Dinoroseobacter shibae DFL 12 = DSM 16493: one gene and its partner. The protein of the gene in region 1 interacts with the protein of each later gene in a pairwise test. Links are inferred from orthologs where the notes say so. Each region holds a gene or a part of one and is shown on either strand. Other genes may lie near its edges. The genes, in order: DSHI_RS18125 and trkA.

The links.
Region 2: the proteins of DSHI_RS18125 (region 1) and trkA interact in binary tests that used the Escherichia coli proteins (3 or more experiments, as listed by UniProt). The link is inferred for Dinoroseobacter shibae DFL 12 = DSM 16493 from one-to-one orthologs.

What each region holds. Positions count from the first base shown.
Region 1 is NC_009952.1:3,767,142-3,776,113, forward strand. Bases 5,252-8,005 are described here. They hold DSHI_RS18125 (PTS sugar transporter subunit IIA), read right to left. Parts: upstream 6,984-8,005; coding sequence 6,519-6,983; downstream 5,252-6,518. Other genes in these bases: DSHI_RS18120 (hypothetical protein), read left to right, coding at 5,252-6,507; hpf (ribosome hibernation-promoting factor, HPF/YfiA family), read right to left, coding at 7,022-7,597; DSHI_RS18135 (RNA polymerase factor sigma-54), read right to left, coding at 7,672-8,005. Outside these bases: DSHI_RS18095 (glycosyltransferase family 2 protein), read left to right, coding at 1-5; UTP--glucose-1-phosphate uridylyltransferase GalU, read left to right, coding at 150-1,043; DSHI_RS18105 (glycosyltransferase family 4 protein), read left to right, coding at 1,071-2,294; DSHI_RS18110 (glycosyltransferase family 2 protein), read left to right, coding at 2,342-3,358; more of DSHI_RS18120, read left to right, coding at 5,071-5,251; more of DSHI_RS18135, read right to left, coding at 8,006-8,972. UniProt on the Escherichia coli protein: Seems to have a role in regulating nitrogen assimilation.
Region 2 is NC_009952.1:1,629,888-1,638,990, forward strand. Bases 3,844-6,728 are described here. They hold trkA (Trk system potassium transporter TrkA), read right to left. Parts: upstream 6,032-6,728; coding sequence 4,655-6,031; downstream 3,844-4,654. Other genes in these bases: DSHI_RS07980 (TrkH family potassium uptake protein), read right to left, coding at 3,844-4,655; DSHI_RS07990 (hypothetical protein), read left to right, coding at 6,194-6,676; DSHI_RS07995 (hypothetical protein), read left to right, coding at 6,699-6,728. Outside these bases: DSHI_RS07965 (penicillin acylase family protein), read left to right, coding at 1-1,395; GTPase HflX, read right to left, coding at 1,499-2,746; RNA chaperone Hfq, read right to left, coding at 2,788-3,021; more of DSHI_RS07980, read right to left, coding at 3,147-3,843; more of DSHI_RS07995, read left to right, coding at 6,729-7,136; nitrogen assimilation response regulator NtrX, read right to left, coding at 7,298-8,713; DSHI_RS08005 (sensor histidine kinase NtrY-like), read right to left, coding at 8,710-9,103. UniProt on the Escherichia coli protein: Part of the constitutive potassium transport systems TrkG and TrkH. May regulate the transport activity of TrkG and TrkH systems. Binds to NAD(+) and NADH.

The DNA of each region.
Region 1 (8,972 bases):
TTTGACGCGTTAGCCCAAGGCATGTGTTGTCGGACAATGCTGCAATGCAACAACAGAACACACCTGGGGCGGCGCTGGCTGTTGTGCTTTGCGTCCGATACCGTGCAAAATGCGGTCGCCAACAGGTCATATTTGAATAGGAACGCATGATGTCTCGTAGTGTCAAAACCGCTGTCTTTCCCGTTGCTGGTATGGGCACGCGATTTTTGCCAGCCACCAAGTCGGTGCCGAAAGAAATCATGACCCTGGTGGATCGTCCGCTCGTCCAGTATGCGATCGACGAAGCGCGGGCGGCGGGGATCGAGGAGTTCATCTTCGTCACGTCGCGCGGCAAGAGCGCGCTCGAGGATTACTTTGACGCCGCCCCTCAACTCGAACAAACGCTCGAGGATAAGGGCAAGACCAAGCTGCTGGAGATCCTGCGCAACACCAACATGGACAGCGGCGCCATCGCCTATGTGCGGCAGACCCGCGCGCTGGGCCTCGGTCATGCGGTCTGGTGCGCGCGGCGACTGCTGGGCAACGAGCCCTTCGCCGTGATCCTGCCTGACGACGTGATCGCCGCCGAAAAACCCTGCCTCGCGCAGATGGTCGAGGCTTACCAGGAGCTTGGCGGCAACATGGTTGCGACCATGGAAGTGCCCATGGACAAGGCGTCGGCCTATGGCATCGTCGATGTCGAAGAGGACATGGGCAGCGTGGTGCGGGTCAAGGGCATGATCGAGAAACCCAAGGCTGAAGACGCGCCCTCGAACCTGGCGGTGATCGGGCGGTACATTCTCAGCCCGGAGGTTCTCGACAACCTCGACAAGGGCCAGATCGGCGCCGGGGGCGAGATCCAGCTGACCGATGCCATTGCGCAGGAAATCACCAGCAAGAACAATGTCTACGGCTTCCGCTTTTCGGGCCAGCGGTATGACTGCGGCTCCAAGGCCGGGTTTCTGCAGGCGACGGTGTCCTTCGCCCTGGCGCGCCCGGATCTGCGCGACGAGCTGTCGGATTTCCTGCAGGAGCTGGCCTTCGCGCGCAAAGCGGCCGAGTAACTTCGCGCCCCGATGGCGGCGGAGGGCATGCGCCTGAACCAGGATCCCTTGCCCCTGTTGCTCGACGTGACCCGGCTGGCCTCGCGGATCGGGGACAGGCGCTTGTCCGGCGTCGACCGGGTGGAGGCGGCCTATCTACGCTTTGTTCTGTCGCAACCGGACATGCCCTATGGGCTGGTGCGGTCCGGCTTCGGCTACCTGCTGCTCGATCGCGCGGGGTTGCAGCCGCTCTGCGATGCCGTGGCCGATGAAACGATCTCCTGGGGGCGTCCGGACCTGTTGTCCCGGCTGGCGCGCCACCGCTCCAAGGCGCGCGCGGGGGTCGAGACGACCTTGCGCGCGCTCTCCATCGCGCGGGCGCCGCGTTCGGGGCTGGGCCGGATGCTGCGCAAATGCCTGCCCGACGGGGCCCATTACCTGAACGTGGGCGAGACGAATTTCGATGGCCCGGTCGCGATGGCCCTGCGCGGTCTGCGCCGCAGCTGGATCGACATGGTGCTGCATGACACCATTCCCTGCGACTTTCCCGATCTCGTGACCCCGGCCTCCGCCGCGCGGTTCGACAAGCGCCTGCGCGCGATGCGCACACATGCGGATCGGATCATCACCGCCACCTGGGCCGTGCAACAGGCCGGGTGCCGCCACCTGGGGCTTGGATCGGAGGACGCGCGCTGGTGCGTGGCGCCCTTCGGGCTCGACCTGCCGGAGCCCGACGCCAAGGCCCCCGCCCGGCACGGGCTGACCCGGCCCTACATGCTGGCGCTGGGGACGTTGGAGCCGCGCAAGAACATCACCTTCCTGCTGGAGATCTGGCGGCAGGCAACCGCCACGGGCAGCGCCATGCCGGACCTCGTTCTCTGCGGTGCGCGCGGCTGGTATCCGGCGAAGGTCTTCGCCGCGCTGGACGCCGACCCGCTGCGCGGTGTTCATATCCACGAGATCAACGATGCCCTGGATCCGGAAGTCGCGGGCCTGATCGAAGGGGCCGAGGCGCTGCTGTTTCCCACCGTGGCCGAAGGCTTCGGCTTCCCGCCGCTGGAGGCCATTGCCCTGGGCGTGCCGGTGATCTGCAGCGATCTGCCCGTGCTGCGCGAGACCCTCGGGGCCTTGCCCGTTTACGTGGCCCCCGGGGACAGCTACGCTTGGACATCAAAAATTAAGCAAGGTTGTGCAAAACCGGATCCGACCGCTGTGGAGGCCCTGCTGGACCGGTTCACCTGGGAGCAGCACTTCGCCCGGGTGTTCGGCTGAGCGCAGCCAGAAGCGGTCGCAGAGGCGATGACGAGGCACCGAACCGCGTGAGCGTGATCGAACAGTACAAGAGGCGCCTGCGGCGCAAGCGCTTGCTCTGGCGCGGCTTTCGCCGCCGACGCCAACTGACGGTCGTTGAAAACCGCACGGGCGAGATCGGCGCGTCCGACATCCTCGCCTTCGTCACCCTGCGCAACGAACGCATCCGCCTGCCCTACTTCCTGGATTACTACCGCAAGCAGGGGATCGACCACTTCCTGATCGTCGATAACGGCTCCGACGACGGCTCCACCAGCTACCTGGCGGATCAGCCCGATGTCTCGCTCTGGTCCACGCCGGACAGCTACCGCCGGGCGCGCTACGGGGTGGATTGGCTGACCTGGTTGCAGCGGACATACGGCCACAAGCACTGGTGCCTGACCGTGGATGTGGACGAGTTCCTGATCTATCCCTTCTGCGAAACCCGGCCCCTGCGCGCGCTCACCGACTGGATGGAGGCGTCGCGGCTGCGGGCGCTGCCTGCGATGCTGCTCGACCTCTATCCCAAGGGGCCGCTGGACAGCGTGACCTACCGCGAGGGGCAGAATCCGCTGGAGCTGGCCTGCTGGTTCGACAGCGGCAATTACACGATTTCGCAGAATCCCGAATTCGGCAACCTGTGGATCCAGGGCGGGCCGCGGGCGCGCACCTTTTTCACCGACACGCCGGAGGCGGCGCCGGCGCTCAACAAGATCCCGCTGGTGAAATGGGATCGCAGCTATGTATATGTGGACAGCACCCATATGCTGCTGCCCCGCGGCCTGAACCGTGTCTACGAGACCGGCGGGGGGGAGCGGATTTCGGGTTGCCTGTTGCACACGAAGTTCCTCGACACCTTCGTGGCCAAATCCGCCGAGGAGGTCGTGCGCCAGGAACATTACGCCAAGGGCCGCGAATACAAGGCCTATGCCGAAACGCTGACCGAGCAGGGCGCGCCATCGCTCTGGACCGAGATGTCGGAGCGATACGTCTCCTGGCGGCAGCTCGAAATCCTGGGCCTTCTGTCCAAGGGCAACTGGGCATGAGCGCGCCGGTCAAACTGGGCTTTGTCATGCTTGCCCATGCGGAGCTGGGCCGTGTCGAGCAACTTGCGCGCTACTTCGCGAGCTTCGACTGCCCGATTGTGATCCATATCGACCGCAAGACCCCGCAGGGGGACTTCACCGCGCTGCAGACCCGGCTGGCGGATCAGCCGCTGGTGCACCTGATGCGGGTGCATTAATGCGGCTGGGGGCTCTGGTCCATGGTGGCCGCGACCCAGGACGCGGCACAGATCCTGCTCGACCGGTTTGCGCAGGTCACCCATGTCTCGCTGGTCTCGGGCGATTGCCTGCCGCTGCGTCCGCTCGACCGGCTGCTCGATTTCCTCGGCGCGCGCCCGGACACGGATTTCATCGAATCGGTTACCGTCTCGGACGTGCCCTGGACCATCGGCGGCCTGCAGCAGGAGCGTTTCACGCTGCGCTTCCCGTTCTCCTGGCGGACCCGGCGCAAGCTCTTCGACAAGTATGTCGAGATCCAGCGCCGTCTGGGCGTGCGCCGCCGCGTGCCCAAGGGCCTGGTGCCGCATCTGGGCTCGCAATGGTGGTGCCTGACCCGCCGCAGCCTGGAGGCGATCCTCGAAGACCCCCGACGGGCGGAGTTCGAAGGCTACTTCGCCCGCGTCTGGATCCCGGACGAGTCCTACTTCCAGACCCTCGTGCGTCGGGTCTCCACGCAGATCGAAAGCCGGTCTCTGATGCTGTCGAAATTCGACACCCAGGGCAAACCCTTCGTGTTCTACGACGACCATCTCGACCTGGTGGGCCAGTCGGACTGCTTCCTGCTGCGCAAGGTCTGGCCCCGGGCCGACAGGCTCTATGCGCAACTGCTCGACCCCGCGCTGGGCGCGCCCGAGCAAGGGCCGAGCGACCCGCACCGGATCGAGCAGACCTTCGAGGAGGCGATGCAGCGCGGGCGCGAAGGGCGACCCGGGCTCTTCATGCAGAGCCGCTTTCCCAGCGATACCTGGCAGTCGGGCAAGACCGCCGCCCCCTATTTCGCCTTCCAGGGCTATGACGAGGTGATCGAGGGCTTCGCGCCCTGGCTCGCCCAACGCAGCGGCGCGCGGGTTCACGGGCATCTGTTCGACTGGACCGAGGTGCAATTCGCCGAGAGGGTGCGGTGTTTCAATGGCGGTCTGTCGGATGCGGTCAGCCTGCGGGATTACAACCCGCAGGCCTTCCTGACCAACCTGATCTGGAACAGCCGCGGGGAGCCCCAGTGTTTCCAGATTGCCCCCTATGACCGGCAGGACCTGAATGACTACATGATGTGGGACCCCAACGCCCATATCTCGATCATCACCGGGGCCTGGGCGTTGAAACTTTTCCGGTCGGACCTGCCCTTCCGCGATGCCAGGCGGGAGGCGGCCTGGATGCAGAAGGTCGAGGACCACTTCCTCGGCCAGCTGCGCCGCCGGGGCCTGCCTAGTCGGGTGCGTGTCACCTCCCTGGCGGAGTTCGTGGCCGACCCGGTCGGGCAGCTTCAGGACGTGCTCGACCAGATGACGCCGGTGTCCCAGCGCCGCCTCGCTGCGCCCCCGCCGCTGGTCGATCTGGCGGGGTTCGGCGGCTTCCTGCAGGCGCTCAAGAACGCCGGGATGAAGCCCTACCTGACCGGAGATTTCCCGCTCGACACCGCGGGGCTCGGGCAGCCGACGACGCCCGCCAAACCCTATCTGGTGACTTGACCCGCCATGCCCGATCGCTTCGACTATTTCGTGATCTTCGCCGGGATGCGCACCGGTTCCAACTACCTGGAGCGGAACCTCAACGCCGCGCCGGACTTGCGTTGCTACGGCGAGCTCTACAACCCCTATTTCATCGCCCATGAGGGGCAGGAGTCGTTCCTCGGCCTCACCCTCGCGCAGCGCGAGGCCGACCCGGACGCCCTGATCGCGCGCATCCGGGAAGAAACCGTGGGCCTGCCGGGGTTTCGGCTGTTTCACGATCATGACCAGCGGGTGCGCGACCGGGCACTTGCCGACCCGCGCGCGGGCAAGATCATCCTGACGCGCAATCCACTGGACAGCTATGTCTCCTATTGCCGGGCGCTGGCGTCGAACCAGTGGGTGCTCACGGACGCCAAGGGCCAGATCGACACGCCCGCCATCGATTTCGACGGGCCGGGATTTGCGACTTTCCTGGCGGATCAGACCGATTACTTCACCGCCGTGCGGCAAGGGCTGGCCCGCGCCGGGCAGACCGCGCTGACCCTGCGCTACGAGGATCTGCAGCAGATCGAGGTGATCAATGGCGCGCTGGCCTATCTGGGCTCGCCTCACCGGCTTGCACGCCCCGAACGCACACTGAAACGCCAGAACCCCGAACCGTTGGAGGGGAAGGTGACGGATATGGCGGTCCTGCGCGCGGCGGTGGCGGGGCTCGACCCGTTCGGGATCGACCATCTGCCCCCCTCCGCGCCGCCGCGCGGACCCGCGGTGCCCAGCTATGTCGCCTGTCCCGACACGGGGCTGCTCTATCTGCCCATGGCGGGGCCGGAGCCCGACCCGGTGCTGGCCTGGATGGCCGCGCTGGACGGGGTGCCCAAGGACGCACTGATCACGGGTATGCGCCAGAAAGACCTGCGCGCCTGGCGCCAGGCGCATCCGAACGCACGCTGTTTCACGGTGCTGCGCCATCCCGTCGCCCGCGCCCACACGGCCTTTGTCACCCGTATCCTGCCCAGCGGATTGCAGGCCTATGCCGAGTTGCGCCATGGGTTGATCGCCGCCTACAAGCTGCCCCTGCCGGAGCATTTCCCGGCCGACGAGGTGGACCCGGACCGGATCGGCAAGGCCTTCCTGCGATTTCTGAAGTTTCTCAAGCCCAACCTGGCGGCCCAGACCAGCCTGCGGATCGACCCGTCCTGGGCGGCGCAGATGACGGTGCTGCAGGGCATGGCCCAGGTCGCGATGCCGGATGTGATCCTGCGCGATGGTCCGACGCTGCAGACGGATCTCGCGGGTCTCGCCGCGCGCGCCGGGCGCCCGGCACCGGACGTGCCGGTGGTTTTCGAGACTGGCAATCTCGGCGCGCTATATACACCGGACATGGAAAAAGCCGCGCAGGCGGCTTACGGTGTGGATTACGCCAGTTTCGGGTTCGGCCCCTGGACGCCGACAAAGGCCTGAGCCGGGCAGGCTCAGGCGGCGCGGGTGCTCTCGCTTTCGGTCAGAACCGTATAGAGCGTGCTTGGATCCCCATTGGCCCGCAGCTTGGCGCAGATATTCGGGTCGCGCAGGGTCCGCGACACCAGCGCCAGCGCCTTGAGATGCGCCACGCCGCTGTCTTCGGGTGCGAACAGCCCGAAGACCAGGTCCACGGGCTGCCGGTCGACCGAATCGAAGGGCAAGGGTTTGTCGAGGCGTACGAACACACCGACCACCCGGTCGATGTCACGGAGCCGCGCATGGGGCAGGGCCACGCCGTGGCCGACCCCGGTCGGCCCCAATGCTTCGCGCTCCTGAAGGGCGTCCACGGCATTCACCGGACACACCCCGTACGCATCGCAGACGATGTCGCTCAGCTCCTGCATCAAGCGCTTCTTGCTGCTCAGATGCCCGATCACCTTCACGGCTTCCGGCACGAGCAAATTCGATAAATCCATTCCGATCGCTCTTGTCTCCGCCGTGTCACTTGGCGGGGTTAGCTGTCCATCTTGGTATCGATCCAGCCGATGTTGCCGTCATCCCGGCGATATACGACGTTGATCCCACCGTGTCCCTCATTGCGAAACACCAGTACGGGTGCCTCGGCCAGTTCCATCTGCATCACGGCCTCCCCGACCGAAACTGACGGAATGGTTGTCTCCATTTCGGCGACAATGATTGGTTGCAGGGTCTCCGGCTCATGCTCATCGGACCCCTCCGAGCCATCGAGGATATAGGTAGACGCGCCGGAAAGTGCAACGGGTTCGGTGCGGTCCCGGTGATGGTTCTTCAACCTGCGCTTGTATCGGCGCAGCTGTTTCTCCATTTTCTCGCTGCATTTGTCGAAAGCGGCATAGATTTCGTGGGCCGAGGCCTTGGCTTGCGCGGTCAGTCCGGTGGACAGGTGCACCGTGGCTTCACAGACGTGATTATAGGCGTCCTTGGAAAACACGACATTGGCATCTGTCGGCCGCTCGGCATACTTGCCCACAACCTCCGAGAGTTCCGCTTTCACGTGGCGCTGCAGAGCCTCGCCGATGTCGATCTGTTTTCCGGTGATTTGGTAGCGCATAGTGCCTCCCTGAGTGCGCAAGCGGCGCCGGTCCGGTTATCCGGAGCAGAAACAGCCACTTGCAAGAAGTGGGATTACCCGGATGATATCATCCGGCCGCGCATCCGGGCCGCGGCGTTCAGCCGTTTGCGGTCGTAGGATGACGGGATGTTCAAGCATCCCCTGTATTTGGCGACAGTTCGGCGGGCGATGTCAACGCCCTCCTTTTTCAACCTCTGCGCTATTTCGCCATCGGTGAGAACCGCGTCTTCGGATTCGGCGGCCACGAGTGCGGCGATCCGGCTCTGAACCCCGTAAGCACTGGTCGCAGCGCCCGTTTCCGGGCCTAAACGGGCAGAAAAGAACGCCGACAGGGGAATCACGCCGCCCGCATGGGCCAGGGTCTTGTCTGCGACAGCACGCCCCACCGTGGCCGCGTGCAGACCCAGCCGTGCGGCCAGTACCTCGCGGGTCAGAGGGCGCATCGCTGCCCCCCCTTCGCGAAAGAATCCGCTCTGGTAGTCCACCAGGAAGGCGACGATCCGTTCCAGCGCGTTGGCCCGGTAGCCAAGCGCCCGGTGCAGCGCTTCTGCCTCTGCCCCGTAGCGGGCCAGTGCCGTATCGGCTGCTTCGCGCCTGGCGGCGGCCATCAGTTCGGGGTCGAGGGCCAGGTCGCTCTGGCGGCCGCGCAGCACCCGGATCTCGGGGCCCGCGCCGTCGGGGAAATGCACCGCCACGTCGGGCGCGCTGACCTGCGGCGTCGGGCTGAAACGCTGGCCGGGATAGGGGCTAAGCTCCGGCAGCAGCCGGATCACCGCGCCCAGATCCTCTGCCGGGATGCCGGTGCGGCGGGCGGCGCGGGCGACATCGCTGCCCACCAACAGGTCGAGCACCTCTGTCGCCCGGGCGGCGACCGCCGGGGCAATCCCCTTGTCCACCAGTTGCAGGCGCAGGCATTCCGCGAGGCTTCGCGCGCCCACACCCACAGGCTCGCAGCCCTGCAGCGCCGCGAGGCCCAGCAGCACCGTCGCCTCGTCCAGGGCGCATTCCTGGGCGATCTCGGCGGGCGTGCTGTCGAGGTATCCGGTTTCCGTCAAGGACCAGCTCAGGGCGAGGGCCGCCTGGTGGACTGGCGGCGCCAGGCTCATCAGCCCGAGTTGCGCCCGCAGGTGATCGCCGAGGCTGACCTCGGCCACGGTGGTGTCCAGCGCCACCTCGTAGGCGGTGGCCTGTGCCGCCGGCGGCGGGCCGGGGCGGCGCAGGCTCAGGATCGGGTTTTCCTCCGCCTGCCGCACCAGCAACTCTTCCAGCGCCGCGGCGGACATCCGCAGCACCGACAGGGTCGTGCGCATTTCCGGCGTCAGGGTCAGGCGTTGTTGCTGCCGGAGCGTCAGCC
Region 2 (9,103 bases), 2.1 Mb from region 1 along the record:
CGCCGCACGGTGATCGAGGTAGCCGATGCCGCGCCGGTGACGATCACCCTGCGCTGGACCGAGAACGGGCCGGTGATCCCGCGCACCCACTACAACCTCGGGGCGGTGACGCCGGAGGGACATGTGGCGGCGTTGAAATGGACCGCGCTGAGCGATGCGGACACCTCCATGGATGCGGCGATCGCGCTGATGGCGGCGCGCAATGTCGACGAGGGGATCAAGGCCGGGCGCAGTTTCGTGGCCCCGGCGCAGAACCTGACCCTGGCTGACCGGGAGCGGATCGCGTTTCAGACCGTGGGCGCCCTGCCCCGGCGCGCGGCGGCCCATCAGAGCCTCGGACGACTGCCGGCGCCGGGCTGGCGGGTTCAGAACCGGTGGCAGGGCACGCTGGGCTTTGTCGCGAATCCGCAGGTGATCGACCCGCCCGGGGGCCTGTTGGGCAATACCAACAACAAGGTGATCGACCGGCCCTTCCCGTTGCACATGTCGTTCGACTGGGGCGATACCCAGCGCATCCAGCGCTGGGAGCGACTGATGTCCGCGCGGCAGGTGCATACGCGGGAGAGTTTCATCGAGGCGCAGCTGGACACCGTGAGCCAGGGGGCGCGGGTGCTGCTGCCGCTGGTGGCGCGGGAGTTGTGGTTCTCCGAAGAAGCGGCCCCCGAGGGCAGCGAGGCGGCGTTGCGGCGGCGGGCGCTGGACCTGCTGGCGGAGTGGAACGGCGAGATGAGCGAGCATCTGCCCGAGCCGCTGATCTACACCGCCTGGATGCGTGCGCTGCAGGAGCGGCTGATCCGGGATGAGCTGGGCCCGCTGGCGGATGAATTCGACCGGCCGCAGGTGCTGTTTCTGGAGCGGGTGTTCCGGGACGTGGACGGGGCGGCGGTCTGGTGCGACGTGGTCCAGACGAGCGCTGTGGAGGACTGCACGCTGCAGGCGCGCCGGGCGCTGGACGATGCGCTGCTGGAGCTGACGGAGCGGTTCGGCAGCGCGGTGGAGGGCTGGCGCTGGGGCGATGCACACCAGGCGACCCATGACCATCCGGTGCTGGGGGATGCGCCATTTCTAGGGCCGATCGTGAACCTGCGCCAGTCGACGAGCGGCGGGGACACGACGCTGATGCGCGGGCTGACGGCAGGGACCGGGGCGAACCCTTACCGCAACACTCATGGGGGCGGATATCGGGGGGTCTACGACTTCGCCGATCCCGACAGTTCGGTGTTCATCATCTCCACCGGGCAGTCGGGCCATCCCCTGTCGCGGCATTACGACGATCTGGGGGAGCTATGGCGGCGGGGCGAATACATCCCGATGACACTGGATCCGGAGCTTGCCCGGGCCGGAGCGAATGGGGTGACACTTCTCTACCCCGACCTCGCCGTTGCGCGGCCCTGAACCGATCGCGGACGCGGCCTGACGATCGAGTAATCAGGCCAAGGGTGCGTGCTGGCAAGGCGCTTCGAAGCGCCTTGGTCCCTGCACGTGGCGGGAACCGGTTTCAGGCGTGCAGGAGCGCTTCGAACCTTGCCTTCTGCACGGGCGACCAGCGCAGGGAGAGGTGGTAGCCGTCCTCATCCTGGCTTTCGTCCAGAACGACACCCTGTTCGAACAACCACGCGCGGACGCGGCCCTGGGCGAAGGGCACGACGACCACTTCGTCCAGCAGCGCGGGTGTCAGCCGGGCGGAGATCGCCGCCTGCAGGGTGTCGAACCCCTCGCCACTGAGCGCCGAGATCGCCAGCACGTCGTCCTGGCGGGCGGCACTGGTGCGCAGGGCCTCGGCTTCGGCCTCGGGCAGCAGGTCCAGCTTGTTCCAGACCTCGATCATCGGGCGCTCGTCCTTGACGCCGAGAGCCTCGAGGATCTTGTGGACATCCTCAGCCTGTGCGGCGCTGTCGGGATGGGCGATATCGCGGACATGCAGGATCAGGTCGGCATCCAGCACTTCCTCGAGTGTGGCGCGGAATGCCGCGACCAGTTCCGTGGGCAGGCTTGAGATGAAGCCCACAGTGTCGGACAGGATCACCTCCAGCCCGTCGGGCAATTTCAAGGCCCGCATGGTCGGGTCGAGCGTGGCGAAGAGCATGTCCTTGGCCAGCACCTCCGCCCCGGTCAAGTGGTTGAACAGGGTCGATTTTCCGGCGTTGGTGTAGCCCACGAGCGCGACGATTGGGTATGGTACTTTCTTGCGCGCGGCGCGGTGCAGCTCGCGCGTTTTCACCACCTTGGCGAGCTGGCGTTTGATGCGTGTGACCGCCTCGTCGATGGCGCGGCGGTCCGCCTCGATCTGGGTCTCGCCGGGGCCGCCGACGAAACCGAGCCCGCCGCGCTGGCGTTCCAGGTGGGTCCAGGAGCGTACGAGACGCGTGCGTTGATAGGCCAGTGCGGCCAGTTCGACCTGCAACACGCCTTCGCGAGTGCGGGCGCGGTCGGCGAAGATCTCGAGGATCAGGCCGGTGCTGTCGAGGATCTTGGTCTTCCAGGCCCGTTCGAGATTGCGCTGCTGGACCGGGCTGACGGGGCCGTCGATCAGCACGAGGCCGATCTCGTCGGCCTCGATCCGGGCGCGCAATTCCTCGATCTTGCCGGAGCCGAACAACAGGCCCGGCTGCACCTTGGACAGGCGCACGATATCGGCCCCGGCCACGTCGAGACGCGGCAGGGCAGCGGCCAAAGCCACGGCTTCTTCGAGCGCAGGGCCCGCAAGGCGGCGGCCGCGGTCGGCGGTCAGTTCGGGGTGCAGCACCAGGGCGCGGGTGCGCGTCGGGGCATGGTCATGAAGGTCGGTCAGTCGTCGCCCTCGTACAGGCTGATGGGCTGGGTCGGCATCACGGTGGAGATGGCGTGCTTGTAGACCAGTTGGCTTTGCCCATCGCGGCGCAGGAGTACGCAGAAGTTGTCGAACCAGGTGATCACCCCCTGCAACTTCACCCCGTTGATCAGAAAAACGGTGACGGGCACCTTTGTTTTACGAACATGGTTGAGAAAAGCGTCCTGCAAATTCTGTTTGTCGCCGGCCATTCTGTGTGCCTTTTTTCTTTTGGGTGCGCGCAAATTCCTGCGCATCTGTCGCTGTGCTTACAGACTATGATGGGTGCGCGCGGGGGATTCCACCCCTAATGGCAACGACATAGGGGAAATGCGGCTCAGTTGCGCCAGAAATCGGGGTTCAGCAGCGCAAGGATGGCCAGTGTTTCCAGCCTGCCAAGGACCATAGCGGCGCACAGGATGGCTTTGGCGGCATCGGGCAGTGCTGCATAGGAAATAGGCGCTTCGGTCGCAATCGAGGCGATCGGGCCGGTGGTCGTCAAGGCAGCGAAGGTCAGCAGTGTCGCTTCTTCGAAGCTCATGCCGGTCAGGGCCAGCGCCGACATCACGAGGGCAATGGATAGCGCGAAAAGCATGAAGAAGATCCAGGCGATGGTGGAGCCTTCGCGCCTGAGCCGTCGTCCTGTATACCCTGCGCTATTGATCGAGGAGGGATGGATCAGGCGCTCCATCTCGCGCAGCCCGTGCTTGTAGAGCACGTAGACTCGCAACAGCTTCACCCCGCCCGCTGTCGTCGCCACTCCGCCCCCGAAGAGCGCGATCCCCGCCAACAGCAGCCCCGGCGTGCCGAGGCCGGACCAGTTCTGCGCCTGGGTCCAGGACGCGCTCTCGAAGCCGGTGGTGGTCAGGAAGGACAGCACCATGAAGACCGACCCCCAGAGCGCAGCGAGCGCATTGCCGTCGAAGCCGCCGGCATCGACCTCGAACGCGCCGAGCCAGTGGCGCAGGAACAGAAAGGCGGGGATCACGGTGACGAAGACCGCCGCGATGCGCAATTCGCGGTCGCGCCGCAATTCGTGCCAGTTCGGGGACCAGCCATTGATGAAGCTGCGGCGGGTGATCGCGAAGATCAGGAAGGTGAAGATCGCCAGCTCCGCCAGCCCGCCGCGGGGGGCGTTGCCGGGCAGCTCGCCAGCGGTGATCCCGCTCGTGGACAAGGTGGACATGGCGTAGATCAGGCCATGGGCCCCGGGGATGCCGCAGAGGATCATGATCAGCCACAGAACCCCGGTCAGGGTGATGTAGATCGGCGCGAGGCGGCTGGCGAAACGCAACAGCCGGGTGGCCGGTTCGGCATGGCCCTCGTTGCGGCCGGTGCTGCCGCCCTGCCCGGCCTCCTGGATCGAGGTGACCTCGAAGCCGCCCAGGGTCAGCGGCGCCATCACCGCAAAGGCGGTCACCCAGATGAGGAACCCGCCGAGCCAGGCCACGGTCGCGCGCCACAGGTGCACGGAAATGGGCAGGCGATCGGGCTCGAACAAGGTGGCGCCGGTGGTGGTCAGGGCGGAGACCATTTCCACATAGGCATTGAAAAAGCGCGTGGCCGGCACCGCCTCCGAGAGCGGCAGGGCGAGCATAAGCGGCAGCGCGGCAAAGGCCAGGAGCAGCGCCACCAGTTGGCGGCGCTCGCTGTTGGCGGCAGGGCTGTTCATGGTGGCAATGCCGAGAAACCCCGCGAGGACCAGAAACAGGATGCCGCCATAGAGAAACGGGCGCGCCGTGGCGTTGTCGCCCAAGGCGCCCGCGTGGAGCGCCGGGATGAACATCGCGAGCGCCCCGATCCCGATCAGGATGACGATCAGGGGGAACTTGCGCAGGGTTTCCATCAGAAGAAGTCGATCGAGACCTGGAGCAGACGCTCGACCTCGGGCACATCTTCGGCCAAGGCGAACATCACGATGACCGCGCCTTCCTCGATGCGGGTGCTGCCCGTGGGGCGGATCACCTTGCCATCCTTGAGCATGCCCGCCAGCAGCACGCCCTCCGGGAAGCCCACGTCGCGCACCACCTGCCCCGAGAGCGGCGAGGTCGAGAGCACTTGCGCCTCGATCACTTCGGCCTCGGCATTGCCGATGGAATAGACCGTGCGCACCCGGCCGTGGCGGACGTGGCGCAGGATCGAGCTGACGGTGGTGGCGCGCGGGTTGATATAGGCGTCGATGTTCAGGGGCCCCAACAGTGGCACGAGAGTCGGGTCGTTGACCAGCGAGATCGCCACCGGACAGCCCTCGGACTTGGCGCGCACGGCGGCCAGCAGGTTGGTCTTGTCGTCATCGGTGATCGCCAGCACCGCGTCGGCGCGTTCGATATTGGCCTCGCGCAGCAGATCGACGTTCAACCCGTCGCCATTGAGAACGATGGTCCGCTCCAGCGCGTCGGCAGCGATCTCGGCGCGTTTGCGATCCCGTTCTATCACCTTGACGCGGACACGGGATTCGCGGCTTTCGAGTGTGCGGGCCACGGTGAGACCCACATTGCCACCGCCGATGAGCACGATGCGTTCCTGTTTGCGCGTGGTCTTGCCGAACACTTCGAGGGTGCGGTCGAGGTCGTCATCCTTGCAGAAGATATAGATCTGATCCCCGGCGAAAAGCTGGTCGCCCGGGTCGGGCACGAAGAGCGTGCCCTTGCGCCGCACGCCCACGACCATGGCATGGAGCGTCGAGAACAGGTCGGTGAGTTGCCGCAGGGGCGTGGAGAGCACAGGGCAGTCCGCATCGAGCGAGATGCCCAGAAGCGTTGCCTTGCCGCCGAGGAATTTCTCGGTGTCGAAGGCCGCGGGGGCCGCGAGGCGTTTCAACGCGGCCTCGGCCACTTCGCGTTCGGGGCTGATCACCACGTCGATCGGCAGGTGATCGCGCCGGTAGAGGTCGGAATAGATCGCCGTGAGGTAGCTTTGGGAGCGCAGTCGGGCGATCTTGCGCGGGATCTCGAAGATCGAATGGGAGATCTGGCAGATCACCATGTTGACCTCGTCCGAGAAGGTCGCGGCGATGATCATGTCGGCGTCGTTCGCCCCGGCGGAAGTCAGCACGTCCGGGTAGGACGCAAAGCCGGTGATTCCCTGCACGTCGAGCGTGTCGGTGGCCCGGCGGACAAGTTCGGGGTTGTTGTCCACGACGGTGACGTCGTTACGCTCCCCCGCGAGGTGGCGGGCGATCTGCCAGCCCACCTGCCCTGCCCCACAAATGATGACCTTCATCGTTGCGCCCCATCTCGGTCTGGCCTCCGGCATACTTGACTGCGGGCGGCGTGAAAAGGCTAGGCCGCTGTCGCGGGGCGCGGGGCTTGTCTTGGGCCGCCGGCTTGGCGATGGTGGGACACCGGCGTGCTGTGACGCGCGGGCATGAACAGGAGGCGGAAGATGGGGCCTGCAACACGATCTGCCCTGGGCATGGGGTTTGCCGCGCTCTTGGGGCTGGGCGGCTGCGCCCCGATGCTGGTCTATGACCAGCCCGGGGTGACCGTGTCACGTTTGGCCAGCGACCTGGAGCGCTGTGCCGCTGTGGCCTTTGATGCCGCACCGCCGCAGATCACCCGCGAAAGCGTGACCGTGCGCAATGTCTCCATCGGTGCCGGCTACGGGTACGGGTATGGCTATCGCGGGCTCTACGGGGCTGGCGGATTCGACCGGGCCTGGGTGGATGTGGACCGCAACGAGTTGGCCCGGGAGGAGGCGCGACAGGCCTGCCTGCGCGAGGCGGGCTATGGGTTTGCGCAGATCCCGCGCTGCCAGAGCCTGTCGGCCCGGGACGTGACCGGTGCGACCCAACAGGCCGCCGTGGGCCCGCAAAGCTGTGCGGTCAGTGTGCCCGATGTCGGCCCGGTGGTGTTGAGCGGAACATGAGCGGGTTTCGGGAGGAAGGCAGATGACGCGGACGAGGCCGGTTGTCGGGATGCTGGGGGCGCTGGTCCTCGCGGGATGCGGTCCCCTTGTGGCCTATGACCAGCCGGGGGTGAGCGTGTCGCGGCTGGCCAGCGATCTGCAAAGCTGTGCCGCGCAAGCGCTGGCCAGGGCCCCGGTGGACATCACGCGGGAGCGGGTCACGGTGCAGGTGCGCGAGTATCGCTATGGCATCCCGCGAACGGGGTATGACAGGGTCTGGGCCGATATCGACCGCAACGAGGTGGTGCGCGAAGAGATCCGGCAACAGTGTCTGCAGGCAAAGGGATACACCCTGACGCAGGTGCCCCGGTGTACGAATGCGGGTGTCGTGACCGCAGAGACGCGGCAGGCCGCGGCAGGGCCGGGCAGTTGCGGGGTGAATGTCTCGGGCGTCGGTCCGGTGATCGTGTCGGGGTCCTGAGGCCGAGCTGACCGGCCCCTGAAGGGCTTGCGCCGCGCTGTGCGCGTCGCCCGATGCGAGGGGGCTGGCCCCGCGCTTGTCGCCCGGACCAATGGCGCACCCAAGGCGACCCCGGAGTGCTTCCACACGGATGAGGGGCAGCTAGGGCGCTGAGACGGCGATCAGTCCTCCTGAGCCTCCACCTGTTCCACATGGGCGACGCGGGCCCCGGACTTGGTGCTGGTCACCACGTTGAGCGATTTCAGTTTTCGGTGGAGAGCCGAGCGTTCCATGCCGACGAAGGCCGCCGTGCGGGAGATGTTGCCGCCGAAGCGGTTGATCTGCGTCATCAGGTATTCGCGTTCGAAAAGCTCGCGCGCCTCGCGCAGGGGCAGCGTCGCGAGCGTGCCCGAGACCAGCCCGGTGGCGCCATCGGCCTCGGCTTCGGGGCCTGCGCTGGGCAGTTCTTCGGGGCTGATCTCCCCCTCGCCGGTGCCGAGGATCAGCACGCGTTCCATCACGTTCTTGAGCTGGCGGACATTGCCGGGCCAGCGCATGGTCTGCAACATCGCCTCGGCCTCGGCCCCCAGTTCGCGCGCGGCGAGGCCCTGGGTTTCGTTGAAATGGGCGATGAAGTGGCGCGCCAGGACGGGGATGTCCTCGCGCCGCTCATCGAGCGAGGGCACGGTGATCGGGACCACGTTGAGCCGGTGGAACAGCTCTTGCCGGAGCCGACCGCTGGCGACCTCGGCCTCGAGATCCGTGGTCGAGGATGAGATCACGCGCAGATCGACCTTCACCTTTTGGGTGCCGCCGACGCGCTGGAACTGCTGGTCCACGAGGACGCGCAGGATCTTGGACTGGGTGCCGGCGGGCATGTCGGCCACCTCGTCGAAGAAGATCACACCGCCATCGGCCAGCTCCAGCAAACCCTTTTCCACGGATTTGTCCGGCCCTTCGCGCCCGAAGAGCACCTCTTCCATGCGGTCGGCCTCGATCGCGGCGGAGTTGACGGACACGAAGGGTCCGGAGGCGCGGGCCGAATTGGCATGAATGTAGCGGGCGGCGACCTCCTTGCCGCTGCCCGAGGGGCCGGTGAGCATCACCCGGCCGTTGGAACGGGTGACCTTGTCGAGCTGGCTGCGCAGGGTTTTCATCGCGGCGGAGTTGCCCAGAAGGTCGGTCGCCACCGGGCCCTGGCGTTTCAACTCGGCATTCTCGCGGCGCAGCTTGGAGGTTTCCATGGCGCGTTTGACCACCAGCAGCAGCTGGTCGATGTTGAAAGGCTTTTCGATGAAGTCATAGGCGCCCTGCTTGATGGCGGCGACGGCGATCTCGATATTGCCGTGGCCGGATATGATCACGATGGGGATCTCGGGGCGCTCGCGCTTGACCCGAACGAGGATGTCGATGCCGTCCATCGAGCTGTCCTTGAGCCAGATGTCGAGGATCATCAGGCCGGGGGGCTGGGCCTCGATCTGGTCCATGCAATCTTCGGCGGTGCCGACCGTGCGGGTGGCGTAGCCTTCGTCCTGAAGGATGTCGGAGACCAGCTCGCGAATGTCCTTCTCGTCGTCGATGATCAGAATATCGGTCATGCTGTCGCAGTCTTTTTTGGGGGCGTTATGTCGGGTTCGGGTCGGGATGCGTCGACTTGGGTGGCGGCCTCGGGATCCGGAGGGCGCGTCGGAAGCAGGATCACCGCGGCAGCCCCGGGCGGGGTGTCCGGGGTGAAGGGTTCGGCGGGCCGCAGCTCCAGCGTGCCCTGGTGTTCTTCTACGATCTTGCGGACGATGGGCAGACCGAGGCCGGTGCCCTTGTCGCGGGTCGTCACGTAGGGTTCGAAGAGTTTGGCGGTGTCCGGTGGCAGGCCGATGCCGTTATCGGCGATGGTCAGCTCCGCCTCCCGGCCCAGGTTGCGGAGACTCACGCGGATCTCGCCCGGGCGGGTATCGCCGGTCTTGCCGGTCTGGCGGCTCTCGATGGCT